Regions from separate parts of the Chitinophaga flava genome, predicted to be linked through region 2. Evidence: riboswitches for the same ligand, from Rfam matches in the RefSeq annotation. Region 2 holds a riboswitch; the other holds the start of a gene.

Region 1 (15,841 bases), on a different contig from region 2:
TGAGTACCAAAAGTAATGGTCACGGAGCTGTCTGCAGGTTTACCCAAAGCAGTACCGGGGATGAGTGACTTTGCCAGTTTCAGGTTATCAGTGTAAGAGGCACTGGCATTGACCTGGGGAAGCGCCTGGGAGCGGACTTCCTGGGTTTTGAATTTACCCATTTCCTCTTCCATTTTTGTTCTGGAGAGTTGGTGGTTGTTACTCAGTGCAAACTTCAGCGCTTCCTGCAAAGTCAGTGGCGCCTGGGCGTAGGCATGATATCCCCCTATCCCCATTAAGAGGATAAGCGTTAACTTTAATCGCTTCATACGTTAATGTTATTCTTCTTCTTTGATTTGCAAATACTGGTTTACCAGCTTATGGCCTTTGATAGTGGCAATTCCCAGTATAAAGTGAGCGGTGACCTGTTCCATTACTACCGGCATTTCAAATTTGTCTGCCGGGTACTGAAGCTGGTCAAAAGCGGCATCCAGCTGCAGCTGGCGCATGCGCGCTATAATATCCAGATCAAGGTTCTGCCGGTATAGGCCTTCCGACATTCCCCTTTTCAGATTTTCTGTGATGCCATACAGGATACAATTGCGCTGGAAGCTTTCAATTTTGTTCCAGGTATCCGGATGGTATTTCTGTATTTCAAACAGCATAACCGGGTTAAACGATCTGGCCATGCTGGTGATGTATTTCATATTACGGACCAGTTCATCGATAGCATTTTCAGCATTAGTCTGTGTTTCCTGAAAAGCGGCGCTGTGGCCGTTTATCATCTGCTCCATGCCCTCGTTGATGAGCGACTGTTTATCAGAGAAATGCTCATAAACAGTTTTTTTGGACATGCCGCAGTCACGGGCAATATCAAACATGGTCACTCCTTTTACGCCGTATGTTCTGAACAGCCTTAATGCCACCTCTAAAATTCTTTCCCTCGCTACCATGATCTTTTATTTATGCCTTCATCGCTTTTATGAATATGTCGATTAACATTTTTTGTTTTTCAATCACGTGTTCAAACGTTTTTTCGTCCAGGTCTGCGTCATTGGTAAAATGGTCCGGAACGGAGAAACGCAGCCCTACCAGTGCTTGTACCATCAGTTCTGATGTTTGTGCTGCATCGGCTACGTTGAATTCACCGGAGGCAATACCAGCTTTGATGATTTCTGTACATACACCGATCTCTATCAGCTTGGCCCTTTTAACACCTTCCTGAAAAGAGGAGGCTCCGTCGTGCTGTATCTTAAAGATCTCCAGACGGCAAAACTTACTGATGAAAACCTTTTTGACATCTATTAAATCATATAAAGCCTGGGCAGCCGACTGGATGTTCTCTGTCACTTTGGCCATCTCTGTAAAATATGCTTCCGCAATTTTCTCCAGTACAGCCAGGTGCATAGCCTTCTTGTCCGGGAAATAATAATATAAAGATGCCTTGGAGCAGTGGAGATCATCTGCGATCTCGTTCATCGTGGTCTTGGCAGCGCCATAATGTGTAAAACGCCTCAGAGCCGCTTCCAGGATCTTGTCCCTCATTTCGTCTTTATTCTCTGCATGCATTAACTTTCTGACTTTTTTAGTTTCAAGGTCAAAATTAGGAAGTTTTTTCAAAATAGTAGAGCTGGTTGACTATTTAACAGGTATTTAACTTTCTGATGACAAAAGTCAAAAAGTCAATCATAGCTCACTAGATAATTACATAATCATGATAATAATAGCTATTAAATTATTGAAATTCAATGTTATTTAAAAGTATTAATAATAAAATATGATCACCCAGCGATTGTTTTAGTGAGAGATTTTTGTTGGGATGATCATCTTCTTATCAAACAATTAACAAGGGAGATTGATCGGATAAATAGGAGAGGAGACTTTTCAGCACTACTGGCAAAAGCTGTTATAATAAGAAGCCAGGGGATACATCAGATACCTTTCAAGGCGCTACAGGAACCGAAAGTATCCGTAGTACTCACGGCTGGAATAGATCTTTGGGGATGTTGCTGGAGGCTCACCAGCCTTGAGACATAAACAAGATACCTCTTGTTAAAGCAGAAAGTCTCTGTGATACGCACAGATTGGGGATAAACCAGATGGTTTGGGGACTGCCGGAGCAAAAGCGCCCTGGCGCTCACCAGCGTGGAGGATTAAACCAGATCGCCAGTGAAAAAATATGGGGCAAAAAAAGGCCCGGGGATCGCCCGGGCCTGTATGATTATTTTAATTTTTCGAGAGCGGATTTGAGCTTTTCGAACATTTCGGGAATCTCCTGTTTCACGCAGGTACCAACGCTGAGGCGGTACCATGGGGAGTTTTTGGAGGAGCCGAAAGCGTAGAAAGGCACCAGGGCCAGCTTAGCTTCATTCAGGATGTAGGAAGTTACCGCAGCCTGGTCCTGGAGTATAGTACCGTCGGCAGTGGTTTTACCTACCAGGTCCAGCTTCACGGTGAGGTAGATGGCAGCCTGTGGAGCGATGGCCTCTACAGCATGACCGGCCTTTTTCAGGTTGTCGAAGCCTTCGTAGATTTTCACCAGTCTTTCTTCAATTTCTGCTTTGAAGTGCTGGAGGTATTTATTCACATTTTCTTTCTGTACCAGGTAGCGTGCGGCGGCTTTCTGTTCTGCCATAGGGCTCCAGGCACCTACGTGAGACAGGATGGCTTTCATTTTACCGATCACATGGGCAGGACCCAGCGCCCAACCAACTCTTACGCCGGTAGCGGCAAAAGCCTTACTCATACCGTCGATGAAGATGGTATAGTCTTTCAGTTCAGGACGCAGCATTACCGGGTTGTAGTGGTGTGTTTCACCAAAAGTCAATACCCAGTACATCTGGTCAAACATGATGAAGAGCGGTTTTTCGTTGGCACCCCTGCTTTTGTTTTCAGCGATAACCAAGTCACAGATCTCTTCCAGCTGTTGTTTGTGGAAAGCGGTACCAGTAGGGTTTTGCGGAGAACAAAGTGCCAGGAGGGTAGCACCTTTCAGCAGCGGTTTCAGTTCAGCTGCAGTAGGCATAAAGTCATTTTCCGCTTTTGTTTCCAGCACCACGTGTTCTGCTTCCAGGAAGTGGGTGTAGTGGTTGTTGTTCCAGGAGGGAGTAGCATAAACTACTTTTTCTCCACGATCAACGATAGTTCTGAAGGTAGCGTAAATGATAGGACGTCCGCCGCAGGAGATCACAATTTCTTTGGCCGGATCATAGGTCAGCCCTTCCCGTTCTGCTATAAAATCACCTACCGCAGTTCTCAGCTCGGCGACACCATCGGCCGGCGGATAGTTGGTCAGGTGTTCCTTATAGGCAGTTATGATTTCCTGTTCAAATTCAACCGGAATAGGGAACACCTTCGGGTCAAAATCGCCGATGGTGAAGTTGTAGATCTTCTCGCCCTTGGCCTGTTTCTCCTTGACTTCAGCTGCTAACTTGATGATTTCTGATCCAATCAATGTTTCGGCTAAATGAGACAGTTTCATAACCTGCTATTTTTTGTTGGTTTTAGAATAATTTTTCAGCGCGGCAAAAGTAACCGATTTGAACATAATTTAAAAGAAATGCCCCCTTCTTTTTGTATCCATCAATATCAACCACTCATTATTGCAATTTATCTAATCAAACTGCATAAATATTGCTTTCCATCTAGCATTATTTTAATTTTAAATATGTATTCCATAGCGGAGATCTTGTGCAAAACCGATTATATTTAGTGTATAAGATGTGATGAAATTAGGGAGAATAACAAAACTTCCTATCTTTGTTTACAGTACATTTACACCTTTTTAGGGGTGCCATGTGAGTGGACAGGCAGATGGGCACATCTCCCCCAACAACTAAGAATGACAAGCAAACTAATATAGACAGACCATGAAATTTATTGTTTCTTCCTCTACTTTATTAAAACAATTACAACAGATCAGTGGTGTTATCAATTCCAATACAGTCCTGCCAATTCTGGAGGATTTCCTGTTCCTGATTGATAAAAATGAGCTGACCGTAGTTGCAACTGATCTTGAAACCGTTATGCGGGTGAAGCTGGAGGTGGAAGCCAAAGAAAACGGACGGATCTGTATCCCGGCGAAAATTTTGATGGACTCCCTCAAAAATCTGCCCGATCAGCCCCTGACCTTCCACATTGATCTGAACTCCTACGCTGTAGAAATCACTTCAGACAATGGTAAGTACAAGGTAATGGGAGAAAATCCGGAAAACTTCCCCAAAGAACCAGCTGCTGATGAAACCACATCTTTTACCATGCCCTCTACCGGCCTGGTAACAGCTATCAACAAAACGCTCTTTGCCGTAAGTAACGACGACCTCCGTCCTGCTATGACAGGCGTTTTCTTCGAGCTGGGCACTGAACATCTCACCTTCGTGGCCACCGACGCCCACAGACTGGTGAAATATGTAAGAACAGACGTAAAATGCCCGCAGCCAGACAGCTTCATCGTTCCTAAAAAACCGCTGAACCTCCTGAAATCTGCCCTGCCGGACAACGATACTGAAATCAAGGTGTCTTATAGCCAGAACCACTTCTTCGTACAGCACGAAGGCGCCCAGATGATCTGCCGCCTCATCGATGCCCGTTTCCCTGACTATAAGGTAGTTATACCAAAAGACAACCCTTACCGCCTCACCGTGGTAAAAAGCGACTTCCAGAACGCCCTGAAACGTGTAGGCGTATTCGCTAACAAAAGCACCAACCAGGTAGCTCTCAATATCACCGGCACTGAACTGCAGCTCTCCGCCCAGGACGTAGACTTCTCCTTTGAAGGTAACGAACGTATGAACTGCCAGTACACCGGCGAGGATATGCAGATCGCCTTCAATGCCAAATTCCTCATCGAAATGCTCAACGCCGCAGAAGGGGATGAAGTAACTGTTGAACTGGCCACCGCTACCAAAGCAGGTATCCTCAAACCTTCCGAAAAAGAAGAAAATGAAGATCTGCTCATGCTGGTAATGCCACTGATGCTGAATAACTAAACTGTAAAAAAGTAACTTTTAGTCCCGCCTAAAGCAAACGGATATACTAAAAGTCACATGCTTATAGCTTAAAACTTATATATAAAGCAATCTCTTCCAAAGAGGTTGCTTTTTTCTTTGCCCATGGCGGAAAAGAGCGCTTATTTATTCCCCAAAATGTTGTAATTTTTAAGCGGAGTAAACAGAAAAACAGCTTATAGAAACGACAGTAGAAACAGTAATTGTATAGATTAGTTACTCCCGAATATCCACCCGTTAGAAATTGTTGCCGGCCCGAAAAAACCTCCAGTATGCATTAAAGCAGCGTTAAAGACAGTTCCGAATATATCTTACCAGTATATGGTAACATTTTTTGAAAATATTCCATCTTATTACCGTACCGCTATCCTGGTGGGCGGATTACTGTTACTGTGGATCACAGAAGGCCTGGTGCCCCGTTTCCACTTCCGTAACAACAAATACCGTCATGCCGGTACTAACCTGTTCTTTACACTCACCACCCTCGTCATCAACACCGCCTGCGCCTTCCTGATCGTCAAAGCCTCCCTGTGGACCAGCAGCTCCCATTTCGGACTCCTGTACTGGCTCCATCTCCCGCTATGGCTCCATACCATACTGGCCCTCCTGATGCTCGACCTGATCGGCGCTTACCTGATCCATCTCGTACAACATAAAGCCGCCTGGATGTGGCAGTTCCATAAAATACACCATATAGACACCCAGATTGACGCTACCACTGCGCTGCGCCATCACCCGGTGGAAAGTCTGTTCCGGGTAGCCGCCCTCTTTGCGGCCATCATCTCCATGGGAGTACCCTTCTGGATGGTAATGTTTTACCAGACCCTGTCCGCATTTATGTCGCAGTTCAATCATGCCAACATACGGCTGCCCAAAGTAATCGATAATATCCTCAGCTGGGTAATTGTATCACCCGATATGCATAAGGTGCATCATAGCCATTACCAGCCGGAAACGGATTCCAATTATGCCAATATTTTCTCTATATGGGATCGCCTTTTCGGCACATTTAAAGCAGTTCCGGATACCACCTCCATCCGTTACGGACTGGATGAATATACGGATAACCGTTACCAGGAAGTAGGACCATTGCTTAAAGTGCCCTGGGAACACCCTGTAACTGACAAAGACAAGGTAAGTGGAGTAAGCAGTAACCTATAATTGTACGATTTTCTTCATCTGTTTATTAAATCCGAAATATATATGCAACACTCAACCACACTCACAAAAACAACCTGCATTGCTGCACTGGTAATCGGCGTTATCGCCGCAGCATTTGCCTTTACCACCAAAACGCCTGCCTATGCCGCTACATCCGGCGCTGTTGCCGGCATAATCGGTCTTGTTTCCCTCTTTATCGGCAGAAAAAACATCGATGATATGCAGCTCGCCGCCGCCGGCATCTTCATGTCGGTAGTAGCCTGCCTCGTAGGACTCTGGCAGATTTACAACTAAGAAGTTTATTTGCTACGACGGTACCTGTCCGTATAGCCTTCAGCAGCTTTTATAGGAAACAATACCAACGATGTATCTGACAACTCCCTGATAATAGTGGTGTCCACAATGGCAGCGGTATCCTTTACCCCCTCCGAATGACTCCACAATAACAGTGTGTCGTTATTCAGCGCCCATTTTTCATATATCAGCGTGTACATGTTAATAGAACGGGCTGTCCCGTTATTACGCAGTTGAAAACCCTGCATTTCCTTATCCAGGCCCGCTACGGGCTGTATCCATTTCCCTATGAGCTTAGCTGCATCAATATGCAGTGTATCAGTTACAGCAGCGATGCTGTCGGTAACGCCGGCATTGCTGCTATCTGTTATAACTATCAGGCTGCTGTCATGAGCTACCTCTTCCGGTGCCCTGCCAGCCTTCTGCTTGCAGGCAATTAATAACAATAAAAATGGCAATAGTGACGGTAACTGTTTCCTTAGCATGAAACTAAATTACGAATTACCACTATATACAACCGCATATTTTTTGCCCGCTCCCAATCTCTATCTCTCACAGAAAAATAATATTCCCACTCCGTTATCATTTTTTCTTTTACTTTTACAATCACTTTAGGGGTGTTTATCCTGAATAAGGATAAGCTGAGATGATACCCTCAGTACCTGAAGCAGTTCATACTGCCGTAGGGAAAAGTAACTGAACTTTCTCATCTTCCACATCCTTAAAGTTTATTGTTTCACTTAAATTCCAACACGTATGGAAGTGCTTGTAAACAATAAACTTTATGCGGTGCAGCAAGGGATAACTATTGCTGCCCTATTACAGTTTATTCAACTCTCTGCTCAAAAAGGTATCGCTATCGCGGTCAACAACCAGGTGGTCCCCAAAAACAACTGGGACCAGCAACCATTACAACACGCCGATAGTATAACCATTATCCGCGCCACACAGGGCGGATAAAAACCGGTATTAATTTTCTTCGTTTACCCTTTTCCGTTATACCAAACGGAAGCGGAATTCCCATGTCCAAAAATTCTTACATCATGCAACAAAAACCCGCGGCCATCAGCCGTACTCCCTTCCCCGCTTCGGAAAAAATCTATGTGAGCGGAACTATCCATCCCGTAAAGGTGGCTATGAGAAAGATAACCTTAACGGATACACGCAGTAACGGCCGCAATGGCGACGCCATCCCTAATGAACCCGTGATCGTATACGATACCAGTGGCCCATACACCGATCCGACTATTGATATCGACGTTACCCGCGGATTACCCCGGCTGCGCGAATCATGGATCAGCAACAGGGGAGATGTGGAACAGCTGCAACAATACACCAGTCCCTACGTCAGACAACTGCAGCAACATGGCGATAACATGCCGCAAATGAGCATCAGCGCCAAACCACTCCGCGCACTTCCCGGGAAAAATGTAACACAGCTGTATTATGCACAACAGGGCATCATCACCCCTGAAATGGAATATATCGCCATCCGCGAAAATCAATACGCAGACAAACTCTTCCGGGAAAACAACCCACTCTGGCATCAGCATCCCGGCAATAGCATGGGAGCCCATATTCCCAAACTCATCACACCCGAATTTGTAAGACAGGAAGTGGCCGCCGGACGCGCTATCATACCCGCCAACATCAACCATCCGGAAAGTGAACCCATGATCATTGGCCGTAACTTTCTCGTAAAAATAAACGCCAACATTGGCAATTCCGCCGTCACCTCCAGCATAGAAGAAGAAGTGGAAAAAGCCGTATGGTCCTGCCGCTGGGGCACCGATACCATCATGGACCTCAGCACCGGCAAAAACATTCACGAAACAAGAGAGTGGATCATCCGCAATTCTCCTGTGCCCATCGGTACAGTTCCCATCTATCAAGCACTCGAAAAAGTGAACGGTAAAGCAGAAGACCTTACCTGGGAAATCTTCCGCGATACGCTTATTGAACAAGCAGAACAAGGTGTGGACTACTTCACCATTCATGCCGGCGTACTACTTCGCTATATACCGCTGACGGCTAAACGAACAACAGGCATAGTATCCCGTGGCGGCTCTATCATGGCTAAATGGTGCCTGGCTCACCACAAGGAAAACTTCCTTTATACACACTTCGAAGACATCTGTGAAATCATGAAAGCTCATGATGTTTCCTTCTCACTGGGTGATGGTCTTCGTCCGGGCAGCATCGCTGACGCCAATGATGCCGCGCAGTTTGCAGAACTCGAAACATTAGGAGAGCTCACCAAAATAGCCTGGAAACATCAGGTGCAGGTAATGATAGAAGGTCCGGGGCACGTGCCGATGCATCTCATCAAGGAAAACATGGACAAACAGCTGGAACACTGCCATGAAGCACCTTTCTACACACTTGGCCCTCTCACTACAGATATTGCTCCCGGCTACGATCATATCACTTCTGGTATAGGAGCCGCCATGATAGGCTGGTTTGGTACTGCCATGCTGTGTTATGTTACGCCCAAGGAACACCTGGGACTGCCCAATAAAGAAGATGTACGGCAAGGTGTTATCACCTACAAAATTGCGGCACATGCTGCTGATCTGGCCAAAGGCCATCCTGGTGCACAACACCGTGACAATGCCCTTAGCAAGGCCCGCTTCGAATTCCGCTGGGAAGATCAGTTCAACCTGTCCCTGGACCCGGAAACAGCTCGTTCTTTCCATGACGAAACCCTGCCTGCAGAAGGCGCCAAAATCGCCCATTTCTGCTCCATGTGCGGCCCTCACTTTTGCTCCATGAAAATTACCCAGGAAGTACGTGACTTCGCTGCCAAACAGGGCCTCGATGAAACAACAGCACTGGAAGCCGGCATGACAGAACAATCAAAAGCATTTGCAGAACAGGGTGGCGAAATATATCAATAAAAACACTTCCGCATGATCTGGATCATCACCTCACCAGAACGCATATACGAAGAAGAAAAAATAATCGCGGACCTGCTGCAGGCAGGAGCCCATCGTATCCTGCTACGCAAGCCAGGCTGGCAGCCGCGGGAATACATGGCTTTGCTGGACAAAACAGACCCGGCCTGTTATGCACGCATTATTGTCCGCGATAACTTCCAGGTATGTCAGCGGTTTCCGGTGGGGGGCCTCCACCTGAGTGGTAAAATACGGGAAAGCATGAACTGCAGAGAGTTACAGCTCTGTCTGCAACGCTACAGGAATTGCAGCACAGGTATCCATGATATGGCAGACATCACTTCCATGGCGCCACAGTTTACCACGCTGCTGTTAAGCCCCGTATTTGACAGTATATCCAAAGCGGGCTACAGTGGCCGTTTTGCGCAATCTCTTCCCGATAAAAAGGGAAGACAGGTGTTAGGCATGGGTGGCATTGATGCCAGCAACATCAGCAGGTTAAAAGACTGGCATTATGATGGCGCCGCCCTGCTGGGCGCTATCTGGCAACAACCGGAACAGGCGGTCAACAATTATCAGCGTATTCAGGCACAATGGAACAGCAACGACCATCCGTAATGAGCTTTGCAGGCCTCGACCCAAGCGGTGGGGCCGGCCTGCTGGCAGATATCAAAACATTTGAACAGCACCGTGTATACGGACTGGGCGTATGTACCGCCCTCACCGTACAAACAGCCAGCGACTTCATTTCGGTGGAGTGGTTGTCGCTGCCCTGTATCCTGGCGCAGGCCAACCCCTTGCTGACCACCAACAGCATCCACTATTGCAAAATCGGTATCATGGCTGATGTACACGGTATGCTGGAACTGGTGCGCACAGTCAAACACCTGTCACCCGGCATCCGTATCATCCTCGATCCGGTGCTCAAAGCCTCCGCCGGACATACTTTCCACGGAAGCATCCAGCACCAGGCCTGGCAGGAACTGCTATCTGAACTGTATCTCCTTACGCCGAATTATCACGAGGCCGGATTACTGGCTGGCATGACCGATGGAGAAGAAGCCGCACAACAGCTTGCAGGCCAGTGTGCCGTACTGCTGAAAGGAGGACATCATGAGGGCAAACCAGGCACAGACACACTTTACAGCGGAAACGACGTATATACGTTCCCGGCAGGGCATGGCCCGGTATATCCCAAACACGGCTCCGGCTGTGTGTTGTCTGCCGCCATTACCGCCTGTCTGGCACAGGGACAGTCATTACCGGATGCCTGTGCTAACGGAAAAGTATACACGGAAAAATTATTAGCAAGTCATGTTTCTCTAACAGGATACCATCACATATGATCAACAAACTGCATTATATCTCACAACAAACAGCTACCGGCAGCCATACCGACAATATCCTGGCTGCCTGCGATGCCGGCTGTAAATGGATACAGCTGCGTATCAAAAATGAAACGTACGAAAACATATTACCAGTAGCCATCGCCGCAAAAAAGATATGTGATCAATACCAGGCATCACTGATCATCAACGACTACCCACATATAGCGGTAGCAGTGGATGCCGCCGGTGTACACGTAGGTCAGAAAGACATGACCGTGGCCGAAGCCAGAGCCATTGCAGGCGCAGATAAGATCGTAGGCGGTACAGCCAACACTCTTGAAGATATACTTGTACACGTTAAAAACGGTGCCAGCTATATCGGGTTAGGTCCCTTCCGCTTCACCACCACCAAACAAAACCTCAGTCCTATACTGGGTTTGGAAGGATACCAGACTATTCTGCAATCACTCCGGCAGCAACAGATACAGATACCGATTGTTGCCATCGGTGGTATCCTGACCGATGATATACCGGCTATTCTGCAAACAGGTATTCACGGCATTGCCGTAAGTGGCCTGATCACACAGGCAGCAGCACGACAGCCGCTGGTACAGCATATTTATGACCTTTTAAATCAGCAATGATGATACAACCATTGACCATTGCAGGTAAAACCTTCACCTCGCGCCTGTTTACAGGTACCGGCAAATTTGCGTCCGCTGCGGTGATGGAAGAAGCCCTGCTTGCCTCCGGCACTCAACTGGTGACCGTAGCCCTTAAACGGGTAGATATACATCATAAAACAGACGATATACTTCCGCATCTGTCGCATCCGCATATACAGTTGTTACCTAACACTTCCGGCGTGCGTACAGCCAGAGAAGCCGTATATGCGGCCCAGTTAGCCCGGGAAGCCCTCGAAACCAACTGGGTGAAGCTGGAAATACATCCCGATCCCCGCTATCTGATGCCGGACCCTGTAGAAACCCTGCAGGCCGCGGCAGAACTGGTGAAGCTGGGGTTTGTGGTATTGCCTTATGTTCATGCTGATCCGGTATTGTGCAAACGTCTGGAAGAAGTGGGTACCGCCGCGGTGATGCCCCTGGGCGCTCCCATCGGTAGTAATAAAGGGCTGTGTACAGCCGATTTCCTTGAGATCATCATTGCACAAAGCAATGTGCCGGTAGTAGTAGATGCCGGCATCGGCGCACCCTCACATGCTGCCAGGGCTATGGAAATGGGAGCAGATGCAGTGCTGGTCAACACAGCGCTGGCCGTAACCAAAGAACCCGTAAAAATGGCCACTGCCTTTAAAGCAGCCGTAGAGGCCGGCCGTATGGCCTATGAAGCAGGACTGGCGCCGGTCAATGCAAGAGCTGTAGCTTCCAGCCCGCTGGTGGCCTTCCTCGATGAAGTATAACTTAAAAACAAGGTCATGTTTAAAAGCATATTTGAACAATACAGCTGGGATGAGGTAAAGGAAAGCATCTATGCTAAAACAGCGGCAGATGTGGAACAGGCCCTGCACAACCAGCGCCGCACACTCAACGATTTTGCGGCACTGATATCACCCGCAGCAGCGGCCTATCTGCAGCCAATGGCAGAAATAAGCCAACAGCGTACCTTACAACGCTTCGGCAATACTATGCAGCTGTATATTCCGCTGTATCTGTCCAACGAATGCCAGAATATCTGTACCTATTGCGGCTTTAGTCTCAACAACAAAATCCCCCGCAAAACACTCAGTAACGCGGAGATATTAAGAGAAACTGCCGTGATCAAGGAAATGGGGTACGACCATGTATTGCTGGTCACTGGTGAGGCACATCAGCAGGTGGGACTGGAATACTTTAAAAACGCGCTGCAATTGTTGCGTCCCCATTTTTCCAATATTTCCATGGAAGTACAACCGATGGATGAAGCTGACTATGCGGCACTTATCCCGCTGGGGCTGCATGCTGTACTGGTATACCAGGAAACCTACCATCAGGAAGACTACAGGAAACACCATCCCAAAGGCCGCAAATCATCCTTTGATTATCGCCTGGAAACACCCGACCGGCTGGGGCGTGCGGGCATTCATAAAATGGGGCTGGGTGTATTGATCGGCCTGGAAGACTGGCGTACAGACAGTTTCTTCACCGCCCTTCACCTGCAATACCTGGAAAAAACGTACTGGCAAACACGTTATAGTATCTCTTTTCCGCGTCTGCGGCCATTTTCCGGAGGGCTGGCCCCCAAAGTGGAAATGAACGACAGGGAGCTCGTACAGCTAATCTGTGCGTATCGTCTGTTTAATCAGGAAGTGGAGTTAAGCATTTCTACCAGAGAAAGGGAATCCTTCAGAGATCACATTATCCGGCTGGGTATTACGAGTATGAGTGCGGGCTCCCGCACCAACCCCGGCGGTTATGCTACGGATCATCAGTCACTGGAACAATTTGAAATATCGGATGAACGAAGTGCAGTAGCTATCGCACAGATGCTCAAACAGAAAGGATATGAGCCGGTATGGAAAGACTGGGATAAGGTATTTGGTTAAATAACAAAGGTGGCTATTATGGCCACCTTTGTCGTTTTCATAGCTGGTTAAAAAGCAATATTACAAGGTTGTAACTTCTCTCAATCAATTAAAGATAAGATGGTAAATGGTATAAAAAAGCCGGGCAATAAAAATGAACAAAATGAATAAAAATGCGTTAGCGTGAACAAAATCAGCTGTTTTTAAAAGCCAACTATCATCTGCTTCTCCTCTCTCTATCAGTACAGGATAAATAAAAAGGCTGCTTCACGATGAAGAAGCAGCCTTGTACCGAAAAATCCCGTAGTTGCCATATTACTTATAAAAATAAGTATGATTGGAATACCGCTTCTCAAAAGTAAATCGCTATTCCTGAACAACCGTATTCTGCTCCATTTTGAACAAAATGAACAGTTGGTGTTTTTTCTGCACAAAAAACCAACCACTAAGGGTTGGTTTAATATACTGTCTTCTGTACGTTTCTATAGGCATTAATGATATCATGGTCATTTTGTAGGAGTTTCTGCTGGTCTGCTATCAGCTCCCTTATTCGGTAAGGCATAGACGTTTCTGTTTTGAAAGCACTGTTATAGGCCCGTTGAGCAGCATCTTCACTATATTCACAAAAAGAAAGAATAGCATGGCGGTCTTGTCCGGTAAAAATTGTTTTAAGGTCCGTCCATGCATGGTATAACTTACCACAAGGTGTAGTGCCAGTACATTTTTCGGCACCTATGGCCAGCAGTTCGGCATTGAGCTCGTCAGCATAACGAACACTGTCATCAATCATACGCTGAAATAAAGCTTTCAGGTCTGCATCATCAGTTGCTCCAATAGCCTGCTGATATCCTTCTATCCGGTCGTTGTTAATCTTAACGAGGTCGCTTAGTATTTCTTTAAGCTGTTCCTGCTGTTGCATGATCAATACGTTTTATGATTAAAAAATAGCCTGCCGTAATATTACAGTGTCCCAAAAATGTGACCACTTTGCAAACTCTTTTTGTTACAATGCTTTCTGATAGCAGCGCTCCGCTCAGTCCGTCCTTTTTTTTCTCGTATGGTGGAATAGCTTCCACACCCTGAAAGTCCTGCAACAGCCCGCATATAGCTGTATTTAAGGCATTTAAGCGGGTTGGCATACATTTTAAATATTATTTGAAGAATAAATGCCTTAAAACATGAACAATCTCTTATATCTGATTGCAGTGATCCTCATAATAGGATGGGCATTGGGGTTCTTTGTATACTCCGCCGGCGCTTTAATACATTCCTTATTGATACTTGCCATTATTGCCATCCTGATCAATATAATAAGGGGAAGAGCAGTGTGAGCTTGCTATTGCCAATGAACTACATTTTTACAGATTGCGGGCACAACGTTGTCCGCAATTTTTTGTAGCCCCTTTTACTTAAATTGCCGTCATGAAAAAAATCCGTTTTTTCCTGCTGACGATTGCAACAGCAGCTATCACCAGCTGTGCCAGCACCCACAAAGTAACGACCGCTACCGCCAACAATTTCGGCCAGCTCCGCCTCATCGGCCAACAGATCATCCCGCATAACATGCCCTTCAAAGGCACCGTCACCGGCGGCCTGTCCGGGATAGACTACGATGCATCCCGGCAACAGTACTACATGATCTGCGACGACCGCTCCGAGCTGGCGCCTGCACGCTTCTATACGGCCAAACTGTATTTCACGGCGCAGTCATTCGACAGCGTTCGTTTTACCAACATGACCAGCCTCCTTCAAAAAGATGGCAGCACCTATCCGGGCGCAAAAGTAAATCCTGCTCTCACACCCGACCCGGAGGCCCTGCGCTACAATGCTAAAAAAGGCTGTCTTGTATGGAGCAGTGAAGGAGAACGTATCGTTAATGCCAGAGACACCATCCTCACCAATCCCGGCGTATATGAAATCTCACCCGATGGTCATTATCTTGATTCTTTCGCACTGCCACCCGCTTTCCGGATGCAGGCCACAGACAACGGTCCCCGCCGCAACGGCGTTTTCGAAGGCCTCGGCTTCACACCCGACTACCGTTATACCTTCGTCAGCCTGGAAGAACCACGCTATGAAGACGGTCCCAGAGCCGATGTAGGGGATACCACCGCTATCATCCGCATCATAAAATTTGACAACAATACCCGCCAGGCTATAGCTCAATACGCTTACCGGCTGGAACCCGTTGCCCATCCCGCTATCCCCGCCAACGCCTTCAAAGTGAACGGTATTTCCGATATCATGGTATTGTCCGAGCATCAGCTGTTGTCAATAGAACGGTCTTTTTCCTCCGGCGTAAAAAGCTGCACAATCAAAGTATTCCTCGTCAACATAGACCAGGCAACAGATGTCAGCCAGATCAACTCCCTGAAGACAGCCACCGGCGTAAAGACTGTTACCAAATCCTTACTTTTTGATTTTGCCACACTGGGGAAATATATTGATAATATTGAAGGCGTAACTTTCGGCCCCGTACTGCCCAATGGCCATAAAAGCCTGGTATTTGTAGCAGACAACAACTTTTCCGCAGCGGAAGAAAGTCAGTTTTTTGTGTTTGAGCTGGTACCCTGATATGCTGCCTTAACTAAATGACGCGCCTGGTTGTTATACGGGAAAACCCTACTGTATGAGATACTTCCTGATAATAACCGGGCT
Region 2 (15,841 bases):
AGCGGCACAGGCAAAGAACTGATTGCAGAAGCCATTCATCAGAACAGCCTTCGTCATAACAAATCATTCATCAAAGTAAACCTGGGTGGTATTTCCGCATCACTCTTTGAAAGCGAAATGTTTGGCCATGTGCGGGGCGCCTTTACAGATGCCCGCACCGACCGGGCAGGGCGCTTCGAGCTGAGCAATAAAGGAACTATTTTCCTTGATGAAATCGGTGATCTCGATCCGGGTAGCCAGGTGAAACTGCTGCGTGTATTACAGGACCGCACCTACGAAGTGCTGGGCAGCAGCCGCTCCCGTACAGCAGATGTAAGAGTGATATGCGCCACCAATAAAAATCTGCATGAAATGGTGGCCAACGGATCTTTCCGTGAAGACCTCCTGTACAGGATCAACCTGATCAGCCTTCATCTTCCTTCCCTGCGGGAACGCCCCAGAGATATCCCGCTGCTGGCCAACTTCTTCCTCAACAATCTCAGAGAACTCTATAACCGTCCGTCCCTCGCCATGACAGCAGAAGCCCTGAAATGGCTGCAACAGCTGCCACTACCCGGTAATATCAGACAGCTCAAAAACCTGGTAGAACGCTCCGTACTGGTGAGCCGCAAAGATCTGCTGGACATAGAAGATTTCCGTTCCCAGCTGGAACAGTCTCCTGCCAAAAAAGGTTATCTGCAGCTCCCCGAAGTAGGCACGCTTACCCTCGACGAAGTGGAAGTACTGATGATCAAACGCTCACTGGAATTTCACAGGAACAAAATATCCAAAGCCGCAGCCTCACTTGGTCTTACCCGTGGTTCATTATATCGCCGGTTACAAAAATATAACATCCCATATGATGAAACTTCGGACTAAATTCATCCTGTTTGTAGTCATACTTCTTTCCAACATACTGGTATTATCCTACTTCATCCTGAAACAAAACAAACTGCTGTTTCTGGCGTCAGAAGGCTTTGTGCTGATACTGGTACTGATTGCATGGCAGTTATATAAACAGCTGATACGCCCGCTGCAGCTGCTGATGCACGGTACCGAAGCTATCAAAAGCAAAGACTTCAGCATCAAATTCAACCTCACCGGACAATACGAGATGGACGAACTGATAAAAGTCTATAACCAGATGACCGATGAACTGAGGGCAGAGCGAACCAAACAGGAACAACAACATTTATTCCTTGAAAAACTTATCTACACCTCTCCCACGGGAATCCTAATACTGGATTACGATGAAAACATACAACAGGTAAATCCCAGGGCACTCAAGCTGCTTAACGCCGACGCCTCTACGCTGACAGACAAACCGGTAGACAGCCTCTCCCACCCTTTGATGCAGGAGATCAAAACACTGAGATCAGGAGAAACAAGAACCGTTACCCTCAATGGTTCCAGCACCTTCAAATTGCAGAAGTCCCATTTTATTGACAGGGGATTTACCCGTCATTTTATTATGATAGAAGAACTGACCACAGAGATACTGGCCGCAGAGAAAAAGGCCTATGGGAAAGTGATACGTATGATGGCCCACGAAGTGAACAATACGATAGGGCCGGTCAACTCTATTATTCAGACCACCTTAATGTCGGACGGGATCAAAAAAAGTTCTCAGGCAGCGCCTCTGGAACATGCGCTGCAGGTGGCCTTTGAGCGCAATAATAACCTGAGCATATTCATGCGGAATTTTGCAGATGTGGTACGGTTACCGGAGCCACAGCGGGCAGACCTGGACCTGCACGGACTTATCCATTCCCTGTCTGGTTTCCTGGTCACCATGGCCCGGGACAAACACATCGATTTCCGTTATGAGCTGGAAGCCGGTGCTTTTATGATATTAGCCGACAAACGCCAGATGGAGCAGGTACTGATTAATGTGGTAAAAAATTCGATAGAAGCTATCGCAGAAGCAGGGATTATCACCTTTATCACCCATCCCGTCAGCAGACAGCTGATCATCGCGGACAATGGCAAGGGCATCACAGCACAGGACAACGATCAGCTTTTCAGTCCGTTTTACAGCACAAAAAGAGATGGGCAAGGTATTGGCCTTACCCTTGTAAAAGAAGTACTTATCAACCACGGTTTCGAGTTTTCCCTGCAAACACTTCGTCCTGGCCATACGGCCTTTACATTCCGCTTCAGGGAATAGTTATTTTACCGCGCCCATTACTTTTTCAGCGATCATCGGGGAAGTGATGGTACCGGCCACTTTTCTGAAGGCCTCCTTCACCGTTGGCTCGTCAGCGGGTAATTTAGTAGCAATCTGCTCCAGTACTTTTGCTCTCTCCAGCTCGGAAGACAGTTGACCTGTTGCATTAATCAGCGCTATCCAGTGTTCTGATGGCTGATGCTCTTTCTTTGCAAGGAAATACAGGACATCCATCTTACCCAGATCACCACTGATCGTGTTGTTGATCTTTAATGCCCGCACCACCTCATCTGTCATAATCGGCTGAGCCAGTATCAGTTCAAGTGCCTTTGTTTTCTCCAGCCCGGAATGAATGCTTTCCGCAATAGAAAGGGCTGCATTGGCTGTCTGTATGTCACTCATATAACCAGTACGGAACAACTGCAACAGTTTTACTTTTTCCACGTCACCATTGATTTTACCGGCCACCATCTGCGCGATGAGTGTAAGGTCGCTTTGCTGGAGCGAATCTATTTTCAGCAGAAATTCCAGATAGCTGCTTCTCAGTTCATCCGTTCTTGCCGCTGCGGCCTCCCGTAATACAGCAGCACTGCCTCCTTTTTTATAAAGTGCCGGCAGCCTGTTCTTCGCATTAAAGCCATAGACGACCATTTCCCGGAGTGCATCCGCAATAAACGTATTGCGTGCCGCATCGCCCTCCGGACTGTTGCCGGCATCAGACAGTTCATAAGTAATATTCCCCTGTTTGTCGCTGACAGCGGAGAACTTTTTATTGTTCTTTTTATATTTCAGGAAACCTTCCGGAGATATTGTTTTCACAGCTGTTCCCTCTTCATTCAGCTGAATATCGCCCGAATAGGATATCTCCAATGAAACACTGTCGTTGCTGAGGCTGATCGATCCGGAAGCAATGCCATTTTTTTCGGTAGAGGAATAAGAGGTATAGGTATCTCTCTCATCACAGGCAAACAGCAGGGTGAGACCACTCAACGCTATCGCCATTGATATTGATTTTCTCATTAACATGGATTTTATACTAAAATAACTTTTCCGGCATTAATATTACCATCCGGATCATAAAAAAATTGCCATGCAGCAACATTTCCGCCACATGGCAATTTCGGCTACATTACGCCAGCGTTCTGTCCTACGCGTACCGATGTCAGGTACTCGTATTGCGACGGCAGGGTCCTGATTAATTCGTTGGTGCGTTCCCGTATTCTACGGAATGCTTCCAGCGCCCTGGTGCTGTCCATATGCTGCAGAACAGGCAGGCAGTTTTCCGGACTGTAACCCAGCCCCTGCAGCATCACCGCATAGGAGTAGGATTCAAAGCCGTGATAGTTGGGATTGATGTTCCTTGGGTTAGGCAGGCGTACCTTCCACTCTGCCTGACGCTCCTTCAGGTCATCAGATAATTTGAGGTCATGTTTGGTAGCCTTCCAGAAAGGAGTATCATACCGGCTGCTGGCACAGTAGTGCAATGTCAGGAAGTCCCGTACTCCATCGATGCATTCACCGATCGTTTTGTTGTAACGTTTCTGCAATTCAGGAGAGCATTGTTTGTCCGGGAAGTTGGCCACCAGCTCTTCGATACCCTGCTGGATGAAAAAGATACCAGTAGATTCGAGCGGCTCCACAAAGGCGTTGGCCAATCCGATGGCCACGCAGTTTTTCACCCATGCGTTGTGGTTACGGCCTATCCTCATTTTGATCAGGGAGGCGTTGCAGTTATCGGATGCTTTACCTACATGTTTACGGAATTCTTTCTCTGCTTCTTCCGGCGTAATAAATGCGCTGGAGAAAACATAACCGGTACCATCACGGCCGTATAAGGGAATATTCCATACCCATCCTGAGCTCAGTGCGGTAGCACTGGTGAAAGGATTCATACCATCCTTCTCGATATCGCGTGGTACCTGCATCGCCAGCGCAGTATCACAAAGCAGGGATTCTGCAAAAGGAATGAACTGTTCGTTCAGTACCTTGTTGATCAGCATTCCCTTAAATCCGGTACAGTCGATGAACAGATCACCTTCTATTTCACCATGCTCTTTAGTGGTAATGCCAGATATAAAGCCATTTTCGGCCTGTGATACACCTACTACGTCATCGGCTATATGACGTACGCCCTTGCCAATGGCCAGCTCTCTCAGGAAGTTGGCCAGCAGCGCTGCATTAAAATGGTATGCATAAGGATACTGTATCTTCAGGTCGGCCAGCATGTTTTTTTTGAAAGCCCTGTCGGGGGTGAACAGGTCCTGTACTTTTGTGTCAAACACCCTGCCGTCCAGGAATCTGGGGGCGCGTTTGTTGTCGCACAGGGCAGACACCATAAAACTGGAGTAGTCAAAAGCGTCCAGCTGGTCTTTGTGTTTCAGCCACCACTCACCAATATGAAATCCGTCTACGATCTCATACCGTTGGAAAGGATGATAAAAATGTTTTTTTTCTGCGTTCCAATCGACAAATTTGATTGCCATTTTGTAGCTACCGTTGCAATGTGGCATCCAGTCATGTTCTTCCAGCTCCAGGAAGTCGAAGAATAGTTTGATGGTACTGAATGTGGCTTCACCAACACCTACTGTAGAAATATTGGGGGACTCTACAAGTGTTATATCAACATTCTGCCCAAAAACTTTATTCAGATAGGAAGCCGTCATCCATCCGGCAGTCCCACCGCCCACGATGGTAATGTTACTGACTTTGTTACTCATAAGAAGTGATGATTAAAAGAGTTAAGGGGATTGAAAGAAGTAATGAGATGGGTTTTCGTTTATAGTTGATGGTTTACGTTTTATCTGCTATTTCGTGAACAGCGAGTTTTCCGCTCACAAAGGTGATAAGCATCGCTGCAGCATAGCCGCCGCAGTGGGAATTCATTGTAAGTACTTTTTCTTACGGGCTCAGATCATTCAGCAACAACATGGCAGACTTGCCTGAGCACCGGTATAAAAAATCAACAAAGGACGTACAGCAACAGGGCACGGTAACGCTCGTACGCTGATCATCTCCTTATAAATTCTCTGGAAAAAAAGAAAAAAAATGAAGATCTTGTCCGGGATCATCAACTTGCAACATATGTCTACACGAAGAAACTTTTTGCTGCAGGCCTCTCTGGGCCTGGCAGCCACCTCCTTTTCACCCTTAATGGCTGCTGCCGGCAGGAAATCCGACACCACTCCCGCCAAAGACAGGCTCTCTGTAGGCGTAGCGGGATATACCTTTGCCCAATTCAGCCTGGACCAGGCCATCAGCATGATGCAACGGACCAACATCCGGCATATTTCCGTCAAGGACATTCATCTTCCTCTTAACAGCAGCCCGGAAAAAATACAAGAGGTATTAGGTAAATTCAAGGATGCAGGCATTAACGTGTATGCTGTAGGCGTTATCTATATGAAAACCCGGCAGGCAGTAGATGAAGCCTTCGCTTATGCCCAAAGAGTTGGCGTACCCATGATTGTAGGGGTTCCCACACCGGAACTGCTGGACTATACAGAAGAAAAAGTAAAGGCCACCAACATCCGCATCGCCATCCACAACCACGGTCCGGAAGATGCCCTGTATCCCGGTCCTGAAAATGCCTGGAAACATATCCGGAACCGCGACGCGCGCATGGGCTTGTGCATCGACATCGGCCATGCTACCCGTGCGGGCGAAGATCCAGCCAAAGCTGTACTGGCTTACAAAGACCGGGTATTCGACCTCCATCTCAAAGATGTAACACAGGCATCCAAAGATGGTAAGGCCACCGAAATAGGCAGAGGCGTCATCCGCTTCGATCAGCTGGCAAGCGCATTGGAAAAAATAAAATATAAAGGCATCTGCAGCATAGAGTATGAGAAAGACATGGCAGATCCACTGCCCGGTATCGCAGAATCTGTTGGCTATTTCAAAGGGGTCGTTAACACAGTAAAATAATCATTCCGGCAATGCCGGTATCGACAACAAAGGCACCTGCGAATTATAAGCAAGCTCCTTCGATATACTCTTGTGAAAAATGGAAGAGATAAAAGAATGTTTCTTCGGAACCGTCACAATCAGGGATGCATGATGCTCCCGTGAAAACTCGAGCACGCCTTCCACTACATTGTTACCGTTCATATAATGGAAAGTGGGATTGTATTGCTCCAGCAAGTCATGCAGCTGGGAAATCTGCTCTTTTGTTTCCGGGGAATACTTTTCTTCGGAAACAGGTTCCACATTTACTACATGCACTTCCGGCTTAAACAGGTCCAGGAAATGATACAGCTGTTGGGCAGAGGATTTTGATATGTTCCGCAGGTCCGTAGAAAAGATGATGCTTTTGATATCTTTACCTACGATAGCGTCTTTAGGCACTACCAGTACCGGGTATTCGCTCGTTTTCATCACCTGGGAAGTATTACTGCCCATAAAAAAATGTTCCAGGTTCGATTTCCCTGAAATACCCATCACTACCAGGTCTACCTCCTTCTCTTTACAGAGTTTGTTGAGATGATCGGGCAGATAGGTTTCTTCCGCCAGCAGGTCATACTTGATATCTGCATCTATCATAAGGCGCAGCTGGTCCTGGATAGCGGCCAGTGACTCCATGTTCTCCACGTAAACGAGATTATCCATTTTGGGTGTCGGCACAGGAAATTCGGAACCAGCTATAATGGTCCTGTATGCGTGGTAAAGGATGATCCGCTCTACTTGCAGCTTGTTCGCCAGGTTGCTGGCGTATTCTGCCGCCCGGAAGGCAGCGTCCGAAAAATCGGTCAGTATCAGCATCGATTTCATAATAGCTTCATTCAATGTGGCGGAAATAGGGATTGAACAATTGGCCGGCCCAATCCCTGTTTATGTGTCAATGATGGTCCACTCTGAAAGACACTTTACAGATCAGTCCATAGGTGGAGATCTTCCCGTCTTTTACATGCACTTTCAGATCTTTTATAAAAACGGAGTCTACATTGTGCACCGTTTTGGACACTTCCTTCACCGCGTTCTGAATAGCATCATCAAAACTTTTTTCGGAGGAAGCAATAACCTCAATCACTTTTACGATACCCATAACAAAGATTTTAAGGTGAAACAATACAGCATTTGTACATGGAACAAACAATCTAACTGTTTGTTCAACTGCTTTCCTGTGAAGGGTTTGAGGCTTTAAGCGGACAGGCAAAACCTGATACAGAATGTGCAATCCACGCTACAGTAAAAGGCTGTGTCAGCAATTGGTTTTATTGTGAATCAATCGCTTGCCCAAACAGCAGATACGGCATGGTTCTTTTACCTCATTTAATAGCGTTTCTGAAAAGGGGTGGTTTGGAATGAAAACAAATCTGAGATGAAACCCTAATAACCTGAACTGGATAATACCAGCGTAGGGAAGCAGGAAACACGAAGGAGGCACTGGAGAAACCGGCGCCTTCTTTTTTTGTCCTGATTTAATACCTATCTTACGGGTTTGATTTTTTTAATCTAAACCCTGTACTCATGAAAAAACTGTGGATGGCCTGTGCCCTGTTGTTGCCCGCTTCTCTCTATGCCCAAACCGCAACACTCGTTCCTCCCGCTAATATCAGTTATGCCGGATTGGAAAAAAACCTGTTCTTTTACGCCAATACTCGTTGTAAAGTAACACAGACAGGCAGCAACCAGCTGGACCTCAACAAACTTTTTGACGGAAGATATGACCCTTCCTATACGAGTGCTCCTTCTGAGAGTGACCCTACTGTCATCACGATAGAAGGCTTTCAGGCACAACATACCCAGCGACTCGCCTACATCGGATGGACTACCCGCTACTGGGCTCCTGTCCATTTTAAAATTGAAGGTTATGATATGAGCGGCCCCGGCTGGGTAACACTCGCGGAGGTGACTAACCACGCTGCCGGTGAATTCATCAAGGATATTGCTTCCATCCCGGGTTTATACGGCCTGTTCCGGTTTACTTTTTATACTGGTAGCGGTCCCCAGGGGCAACTGGGTATTTCAGAATTATTTTATCTGAACGGAGAGGCTGCACAGGCCTATGATGGGCTGATGGTCCGGTATGATGCGGCCAACAATGTGACGATGGGCAGTAAGCTCCGCCCTTCCAATCTGAATGTGAATGGACAGGTCAATACCAACAGAGTAAAAGTCACCCAGGATAGCTGGGCCGATTTTGTGTTTGACCCCGCCTACACGCTGCCATCATTACCAACCGTGGAAAAGTTCATTCAGGACAACCAGCACCTGCCCAACATTCCCTCCGCAAAAGAAGTAACTGATAAAGGGCTGGACCTGGGCGATATCAGTGCCCGGCTGCTGCAGAAAATAGAAGAACTGACCCTCTACATGATCGAACAGCATAAAAAAATCGAAACCCTGACAAAAGAAAATCAAGCCATGGGCGAAAAGATCCAACAACTGCAAAATGAGCGCAGCACTAGATAATTTCAAGTCGTTTTGACAGAAATCGTTTATTATCAATACCTTAATCCTGAAAATATTTCATTTTCGTGTAGGATTAAGTGTTATATTAGTTCGATAAAATATTACCGGCAGACTTTTTGATACTAACCCGGCTCATAGACCAATGATCAGCTTATAACTTATGAATGCTATGTTACCAACAAAATAGGTTTAACCCTGATTCAAACGCTGTTCCATGACCGCCATTACTTATGCCATCAATAACAGATGAACAACTATTACCATTATTCCTTTGACCTCTGGTTAACACTGATCAGATCAAACCCTTTCTTTAAACGGGAAAGAACAAAGTTTTTTTTTGATCATTTTAACCAACAGCATAAATCACTGGAAGAAACAGACCGGATCTTCCGCAGGATTGACCTTATGACGAATGCCATCAACGAAAAAACCGGTGGTAATCTCGAAGCGGAAGAACTGTATCTGATGGTGATCAGTGAGATGAATGACCACCGGTATGATTTTGAGAAGATAGACCTGCAGGCGCTTTACGGAGAAATGGAATCACTGGTAATGAAATATCTGCCGACGGTATATTGTTCTGCTACCATTAACGTATTGCGTACACTCAAAGCAAGACAGGGCTGTACTCTCAGCCTGCTGAGCAACACCGCCTTCATCAAAGGCCGTACGCTGAGACGGGTGCTGCAGGAACTGGAACTGGACCGTTACCTCGATTTTCAGTTGTATTCAGATGAAAAGGGGATGTCTAAACCGAATAAGCAGTTTTTCCGCATGATGCTGGATCATATTGCCAGCGCCAGAAACGGGGAATTACTGGCTCCCGGGCATATAATTCATATAGGCGACAACGTGAAAGCAGACATTCAGGGAGCCAGTGCCATAGGTATCCATACCTTATTGGTCAACTCCAACAATCAATGTATTTCAAGTTTACTGAACTGATGAAACAGACCTATTCATTGCACAAAATCACCGATGCCAGCGATTTCGGATTCTGTCCGGATGACTATAGCCGTTTTAAATTCGGAGACGACGCGGTAGCTGCAAAATTCGGTATCAGTCTGGCAGATGGGTTTATAGCACATCACCTGTCAGGACGCTCCATCCCGCAACTGGTGGTGGTATCCAGCCCCTATGCCTTTATCCCTACCGCCACCTTTGCCATGAAAAACCATTTCGTTTTCCGGCTCAACAGGTGGCTGGCAACCAACGGCCATCCGGTACTGCAGGAAACCAAAGTACACCGTACCATCACCTACAAGGAAGATTACGGTGAACTGGATGCGGAGCAACGATTGAAACTGATCGGTAACGATTCTTTTCATATAGACCGGGAATTCCTGGCCGGCAAAACGATCCTGTTCCTCGATGATATCCGTATCACCGGCGGACACGAAAGAATGATCCTCAAAATGGTGGAAGCCTATCAGCTGACCAACGAGATGTATATGCTCTATTTCGCTGAATTGCAGAACCATAACATACATCCCAACATTGAGAACTATCTCAACTACCATTATGTGAAGTCTGTCTTCCACCTGGAAAAAATCATTCAGGACGAACATTTCTGTATCAATACCAGAATTGTAAAATATATTCTCAATTACGATTTCGATTCATTTTGTATTTTCCTGCAGAATCAATCGGACAAGTTCATTCATCTTTTGTATGATATGGCGCTAGGCAATGGTTATCATACTATTGAAGCCTATCAACGGAATCTTCATTATATTAACAGCTATATATTTCATAGAAAACATAAAAGCATAGAACATGGCAATTAATTTGCAAAAAGGACAACGGCAGGCAATTAATGCTCCCAAATTTACGATTGGACTCGGCTGGGACACCAACGCCTCTTCTACCGGCACCAGCTTCGACCTGGACGCTTCCATCTTTGTGATGGGCGAAAACAAAAAGATCCTGTCCGACCAGCACTTTATCTTTTACAACAACCTCGTTTCCCCTGATGGTGCAGTAGAACATACCGGCGATAACCTCACCGGTGAAGGCAGCGGCGACGACGAACAGATTAAAATAGACTTGTCTAAAGTAGATCCCCGTGTTACCGAAATATGTGTGGTAGTAACCATCCACGAAGCGGAGAACAGAAGGCAGAACTTCGGCCAGGTAAGAAACTCCTATGTGCGTGTATTCGACTCCGTTACCAACGAAGTGATACTGAAGTATGAGCTGGAAGAAGACTTCTCCATCGAAACAGCCGTGGAGTTTGGCCGTATCTACAAACGCAACGATGAATGGAAATTCGAAGCCGTTGGCGTAGGCATGAAAGGCGGATTGCAGGACTATCTGAACAAATACAACTAATCATTAACACAACGAATAACACAACGATATAATGGCTATTAATCTTCAAAAAGGACAGCGCATCAGCCTCGAAAAAAGCAACGGCGCCAAACTGCAGCATATCTGTGTAGGCATCAACTGGGGCGCCATTGAAAAGAAAGGTCTTTTTGGCCTGTCCAAATCTAAGGAAGCCGTAGACCTCGACGGCAGCTGCGCATTGTTCAATGAACAAAAACAGCTCCTGGACGTGGTATATTTCGGCAACCTCCGTTCTAAAGACGGGGCCGTACAACACAGCGGCGACGACCTGACCGGCGACATGAATGGCAACGACGGCCTGGATAACGAAGTGATCACCCTCGACTTCTCCCGCCTCGACAGTACCACCAACTACGTTGCTTTTGTGCTCAACAGCTTCAGAGGTCACGATTTCGGCACCATCCCGTTCGCTTCCATCCGCATCTATGAAGGCTCACCTTCCCGCGTAAACGAAGTATTTGCCACCTACGACATCGCCAGCGGCCCCGGTTTCGCCGGTCACGTGTCTATGGTAATGGGCGTTTTCTACAAAAAGAACGGTGAATGGAAATTCAACGCCATCGGTGAACCTACCCGCGACAAAAAACTGCCGGAAACAGTAGATACTGTTGCAAGGCAATACCTGTAGTCCTTACCTTTGTAATGCTATTACTTTTTAATCTGATACCTTATGGAAGCAAATCCTAATGTTACCGATCAGGCACTCACCCCCGTAAGACTGGACAAAGACGGCAATGCCAACCTGTCCAACATTACCCCGGCAGAGACCCAGAAGTACAACGAGCTGAATAAATCACTGGTTACCACCGATGTGAACTCTGTCCTGAACTACGGGGCCGAAGCACAGAACTCCATGGAACGTTACAGCAACGAATTCCTGACTTCTGTACGCACCTACAATTCAGGTGAAGTAGGCGGTTTGATCAACGAACTGCTCTCTGAACTGAATTACATCGACGTGGATGAGCTGAACCAAAGCGGCTTTAAAAGCTTCATCTCCAAAATGCCTTTCCTGAAAAAACTGGTCGTCGACGCCCAGAAACTCTTTCAGAAATATGATACCGTTATCAATAATATTGATAAAATCACCAATAAAATCAAGGCCGGACGTATCAACTCCCTGAAAGACAACAGCTCCCTGCAAACCATGTTCGACAGCAATGTCAACTACATCAAGCAGATGGAAGACCTGATCATTTCAGGACAGCTGAAACTCAATGAGCTGAGTGAAAAACTCGCTCAGATGGAACTGAACGCCGCCAACTACAACGACTACGAAATCGCCGACCTGAGAGATTTCATCAGCCGCCTCGATAAAAGGCTGGCCGATATGAAAATAGTGCGCTTCATCATGTTGCAGTCACTCGCTCAGATCAGACTGGTACAGAATAACAATACCTCTATCGCAGAAAAAGCGCAGTCCATCATCTCTACCACCATCCCTGTCTGGAAAAACCAGCTTACCATCGCGGTAGCGCTGCAAAGACAGAAAGCTAACGTAGAGATGCAACGCAAAATCTCCGATACCACCAATACCATCCTGCAAAAAAATGCAGACCTGCTCAAACAGAACAGTATTGAGGTTGCAAAAGAAAACGAGAAGACAGTGGTGTCTATCGAAACACTGAAAAGGACCACCCAGTCACTCATCGAAACGTTGCATGAGGTGAAGAAAATCCACGACCAGGGCGCTGAAAGCCGTAAAGTGCTGAATAGCGAACTGCAAAACCTGGAAACAGAGCTGAAGAAAAATGTAACTAACGTTAGCTAATCGTGTAAAAGTAATGGAGGATAACCTGGCAATTATTTTAAATGAATCAAATAAAACTATCAGCAAACTACAATTGCTGTCCGCTTTTTTTGAAGAGGAGATTATTTACAAAATATATCTCCGAAGCCAGGTTGTCCATAAATTATTTGAAACCAATCCCGAGCTGGACATCAATAAGCTCGAACTGTTCCACCTGCAGTATACCGCTTCTGCCATCGAACTGCTGAAGAAAATCAAATCCGCTAACGAAAGGAATGTAAGCCTTATCTACGACGAGATACAGCTCAACAGGGAAATGATGGAGAAACTCAACAGCTCCGTCTTTTCTGAAAAAAACTATACGCTCGACAAACAGAAACAAGCACTGAAAATCAATCTGTCGCTGCGGAGACTGTACCAAACACTCTCCGACAACACCGATGAATATCCTTTCTCCAAAAATATCAACGCCTTCAGCAGCCGGTTCTCGCAGGACTTCTATTATGATATCACGGCCGACCAAATGTCGGCCCTTATCACCTACGAACCCGACGACGTCTATAAAAACAGTCATGCCACCATCCAGAAAAAACTAATGGGGCTGCTGTGTAAAACAGATTTCAAAACCGAATTTTTCTGCGGACTCAAGTCCGGCAATATGATCGCGGAAGTATACCGCTTCCTGACACTGGACCGCCAGTTTCTTTTTCTTCCTTCCAGAAATCTTTTCCTGCTCTGCGACCTTTCCGCTATCACCGATATCGACTGGTCCAATACCTTATCTAAAAAAGCAAAGCTCACACAGGAAATGGCCGACAAAAACGATCAGCTGGAAAGTAAGGCCAATCTTATCAAAACGGCCCTCCCCGATCACGTGAAGGCACTTCTCCACGAGTACTACGACAAAATCTCTGATGTTGATTTCCTACAGAAAATCGGCAGCTTCGATGTACAAACCAACATCCTCCGGACTATGCTCAATACCGACGGCCTGTAATCTCCCTTAAAAAAAATTGCATCAGCCCGAAGACTGATGCAATACTGTTTTATTAAAGTTAATTATAAATCTGAATCAACTTTCGCTTAAATCTCCACTCATCAGGAGCATCATCCACATCACATGTATCACCGTTACTTTTTGTCCAGTTCAGCGGTGTTACCTCTCTTAGGCACATTCAGCAGAGCAGAAGTAATGATCGGAATAACGAACACGCTCACTGTCAGGATGGAAGTCCATACGTCTGCGATGTGGCTTTCCAGGAACTCTGTCAGCGGAGAATGCGGGTTGTAGTGTTCGTACAGAGACAGAGACAGTTTCACACCCAGGATAGCGATCACGATATAGGCCGCTGTTTCCAGGAAAGTGAATTTGGTCATCAATCTTACAAAAGCCTGCGCTACAAAACGCATGGCCAGGATACCGATAAATACACCCAGGCAAACCAGCAGGATATTATCAGTAAAAGCTACTGCAGCAAAAATATTATCGATAGAGAAAGCCATGTCCATCAGCTCCACCAGCGCCACAGTGGCCCAAAAGGGACCAATAGCACCTACAGTAACCTTGTACAGCCAGTTCTTTTCCTTGTCAATGGATTCCTGTTCTTCTTCTTCCCCATTTTCTTTTTTACGTTTGGCTCTCTGGTCTTTCACCCAGCTGAATACCAGATACAGCAGGTATAATCCGCCCAGTGCTTTCAGCCACCAGAACTGGATCAGGAAAGAGGCAAACAACATAGCGAGTCCGCGGAACAGATAAGCACCAATAATACCGTATTTAAGAGCACGGTCACGTTGTTTCTCGGGCAGGTCCATTACCATAGTAGCCAGTACTGCGGCATTGTCTACCGAAAGCAGGCTTTCAATAATAATCAGGTTCCCGACCACGATCAGGGAAGGGATAGGATTGTCGATAATTTGTTGCAGTAAATCAGCAAAATTCATTTCAGTGTGTTTTTATAGGTTCTTATTTGTTCGCCATTGTAATGATCACTACCCTGCCACCTTCTTCTCTGGACAACAGGAGCTTTTTACCATCTGTCAGTTCCACCATCGTGCCAGGTGGTATTTCCTTGTCTTCTGTCAGGTCTTTCAGGGAGTTTAGTTTTTGGTTGACCAGCACCCATTTGCCCTGGTAAAAAGTGAAATATCCTACCGGTACTTTTTGTTCCGCAGCGAGTCTTTCATTGCGGATGATGTTCCGGTTGACATGCCATGGAAACAGGTATTGGTTATGATACACCATCAGCCGGTGGTTTTCCGGCTTCCATACGGTAGGTTTAAATTCGTAGTATAAGTCGAGCACCGGCAGTGTTCCCTGATGCGGGGTACCGCAGAAAGGGCATTTGGGAGAAAAGGTATTATCGAAAACATACCATTTCTGTTCGCAAGCCGCATTGCTGCAGGGCTGCATCAGGTCGGTGGTTTTCAGCAGTGCCTGTTCCCACATTTCGGCCGGTGGCCGATTGTTGGGCTGATGCAGGCCGGTTATAAAAGCCTGATCAAACAGCTCTTTCAGATACGGGCCGGTAGTGGTATACGGCAATTTGCTGACATCGGCCCAGGGCAGTTCTTTTGGATTCAGCTGGTTAAGCTTAGGTCTGTTGGACGTGTCCTGCGGATGCTCCACAAACAGGGCTTTTTCGCCCATAGACAACAGATCATCTTTTTCTGTATCGAGATCATGCACCTTGCCACCTTTCAGCGGATGCCGGTACAACAGATACATATAGATCATAACGGCCAGCGCATGCAGATCTGTGAGCCTGTTAGGCAGTTTCCTGTTGGGATCTTTTACATCCAGGTGTTTGGTGGCCAGTACTTCCGGCGCAATAAAATCGGCAGTGCCAATCACATCAGGCGGAAAAAGACCAGGTACCACCAGTCCGTCTATATCAATGATGGCAGCCGATTTGCTCACCGGATCTACCAATACGTTTTTATAAGAGAGGTCGGAATGGGCCAGCCCTGCGGCATGCAGACGCTTTACACCTCTGGCGATGTTTACGCAGACCTGGAAATAACTTAACCAGTTGCCCAGCTCCGTTTCATCGAGTCGCAGTGCAAACTGTTTATTTCTGAATTTAGGAGAAGCAAACCATTTACCTTCTTTCTCTTTACCCCTGATCAGATCGCTGGTAGCATATCCTTTTTTGAAAAAGAAATTCTTGTTGTAACTAGGCACA

Evidence for each region. A riboswitch is a leader RNA that binds a small molecule or an ion and turns the genes downstream of it on or off. The one in region 2 is predicted to bind thiamine pyrophosphate.
Region 1: another riboswitch for thiamine pyrophosphate. It lies ahead of thiS (sulfur carrier protein ThiS); the one in region 2 lies ahead of DF182_RS26175 (SlyX family protein).

Annotation. Positions count from the first base shown of each region.
Region 1 covers NZ_QFFJ01000001.1:3,177,775-3,193,615, forward strand. The annotation lists gene DF182_RS12675 (TolC family protein) at 1-308, opposite strand, end outside; gene DF182_RS12680 (TetR/AcrR family transcriptional regulator) at 318-932, opposite strand; gene DF182_RS12685 (TetR/AcrR family transcriptional regulator) at 943-1,548, opposite strand; gene DF182_RS12690 (pyridoxal phosphate-dependent aminotransferase) at 2,201-3,460, opposite strand; gene dnaN (DNA polymerase III subunit beta) at 3,849-4,967, shown strand; gene DF182_RS12700 (sterol desaturase family protein) at 5,307-6,146, shown strand; gene DF182_RS12705 (hypothetical protein) at 6,189-6,440, shown strand; gene DF182_RS12710 (lipocalin-like domain-containing protein) at 6,446-6,925, opposite strand; TPP riboswitch at 7,044-7,146, shown strand; gene thiS (sulfur carrier protein ThiS) at 7,197-7,400, shown strand; gene thiC (phosphomethylpyrimidine synthase ThiC) at 7,484-9,337, shown strand; gene DF182_RS12725 (thiamine phosphate synthase) at 9,350-9,952, shown strand; gene DF182_RS12730 (hydroxymethylpyrimidine/phosphomethylpyrimidine kinase) at 9,928-10,680, shown strand; gene DF182_RS12735 (thiamine phosphate synthase) at 10,677-11,306, shown strand; gene DF182_RS12740 (thiazole synthase) at 11,306-12,082, shown strand; gene thiH (2-iminoacetate synthase ThiH) at 12,098-13,204, shown strand; gene DF182_RS12750 (ferritin-like domain-containing protein) at 13,641-14,102, opposite strand; gene DF182_RS12760 (lmo0937 family membrane protein) at 14,362-14,514, shown strand; gene DF182_RS12765 (esterase-like activity of phytase family protein) at 14,606-15,757, shown strand; gene DF182_RS12770 (copper resistance protein NlpE) at 15,813-15,841, shown strand, end outside.
Region 2 covers NZ_QFFJ01000002.1:2,494,395-2,510,235, reverse strand. The annotation lists gene DF182_RS26210 (sigma-54-dependent transcriptional regulator) at 1-858, shown strand, start outside; gene DF182_RS26205 (sensor histidine kinase) at 839-2,146, shown strand; gene DF182_RS26200 (hypothetical protein) at 2,147-3,166, opposite strand; gene DF182_RS26195 (tryptophan halogenase family protein) at 3,271-4,863, opposite strand; gene DF182_RS26190 (sugar phosphate isomerase/epimerase family protein) at 5,228-6,070, shown strand; gene DF182_RS26185 (universal stress protein) at 6,071-6,913, opposite strand; gene DF182_RS26180 (dodecin family protein) at 6,981-7,187, opposite strand; TPP riboswitch at 7,422-7,523, shown strand; gene DF182_RS26175 (SlyX family protein) at 7,613-8,557, shown strand; gene DF182_RS26170 (HAD family hydrolase) at 8,804-9,502, shown strand; gene DF182_RS26165 (phosphoribosyltransferase family protein) at 9,478-10,344, shown strand; gene DF182_RS26160 (TerD family protein) at 10,334-10,888, shown strand; gene DF182_RS26155 (TerD family protein) at 10,920-11,534, shown strand; gene DF182_RS26150 (toxic anion resistance protein) at 11,577-12,677, shown strand; gene DF182_RS26145 (hypothetical protein) at 12,691-13,653, shown strand; gene DF182_RS26140 (TerC family protein) at 13,788-14,600, opposite strand; gene DF182_RS26135 (helix-hairpin-helix domain-containing protein) at 14,623-15,841, opposite strand, start outside.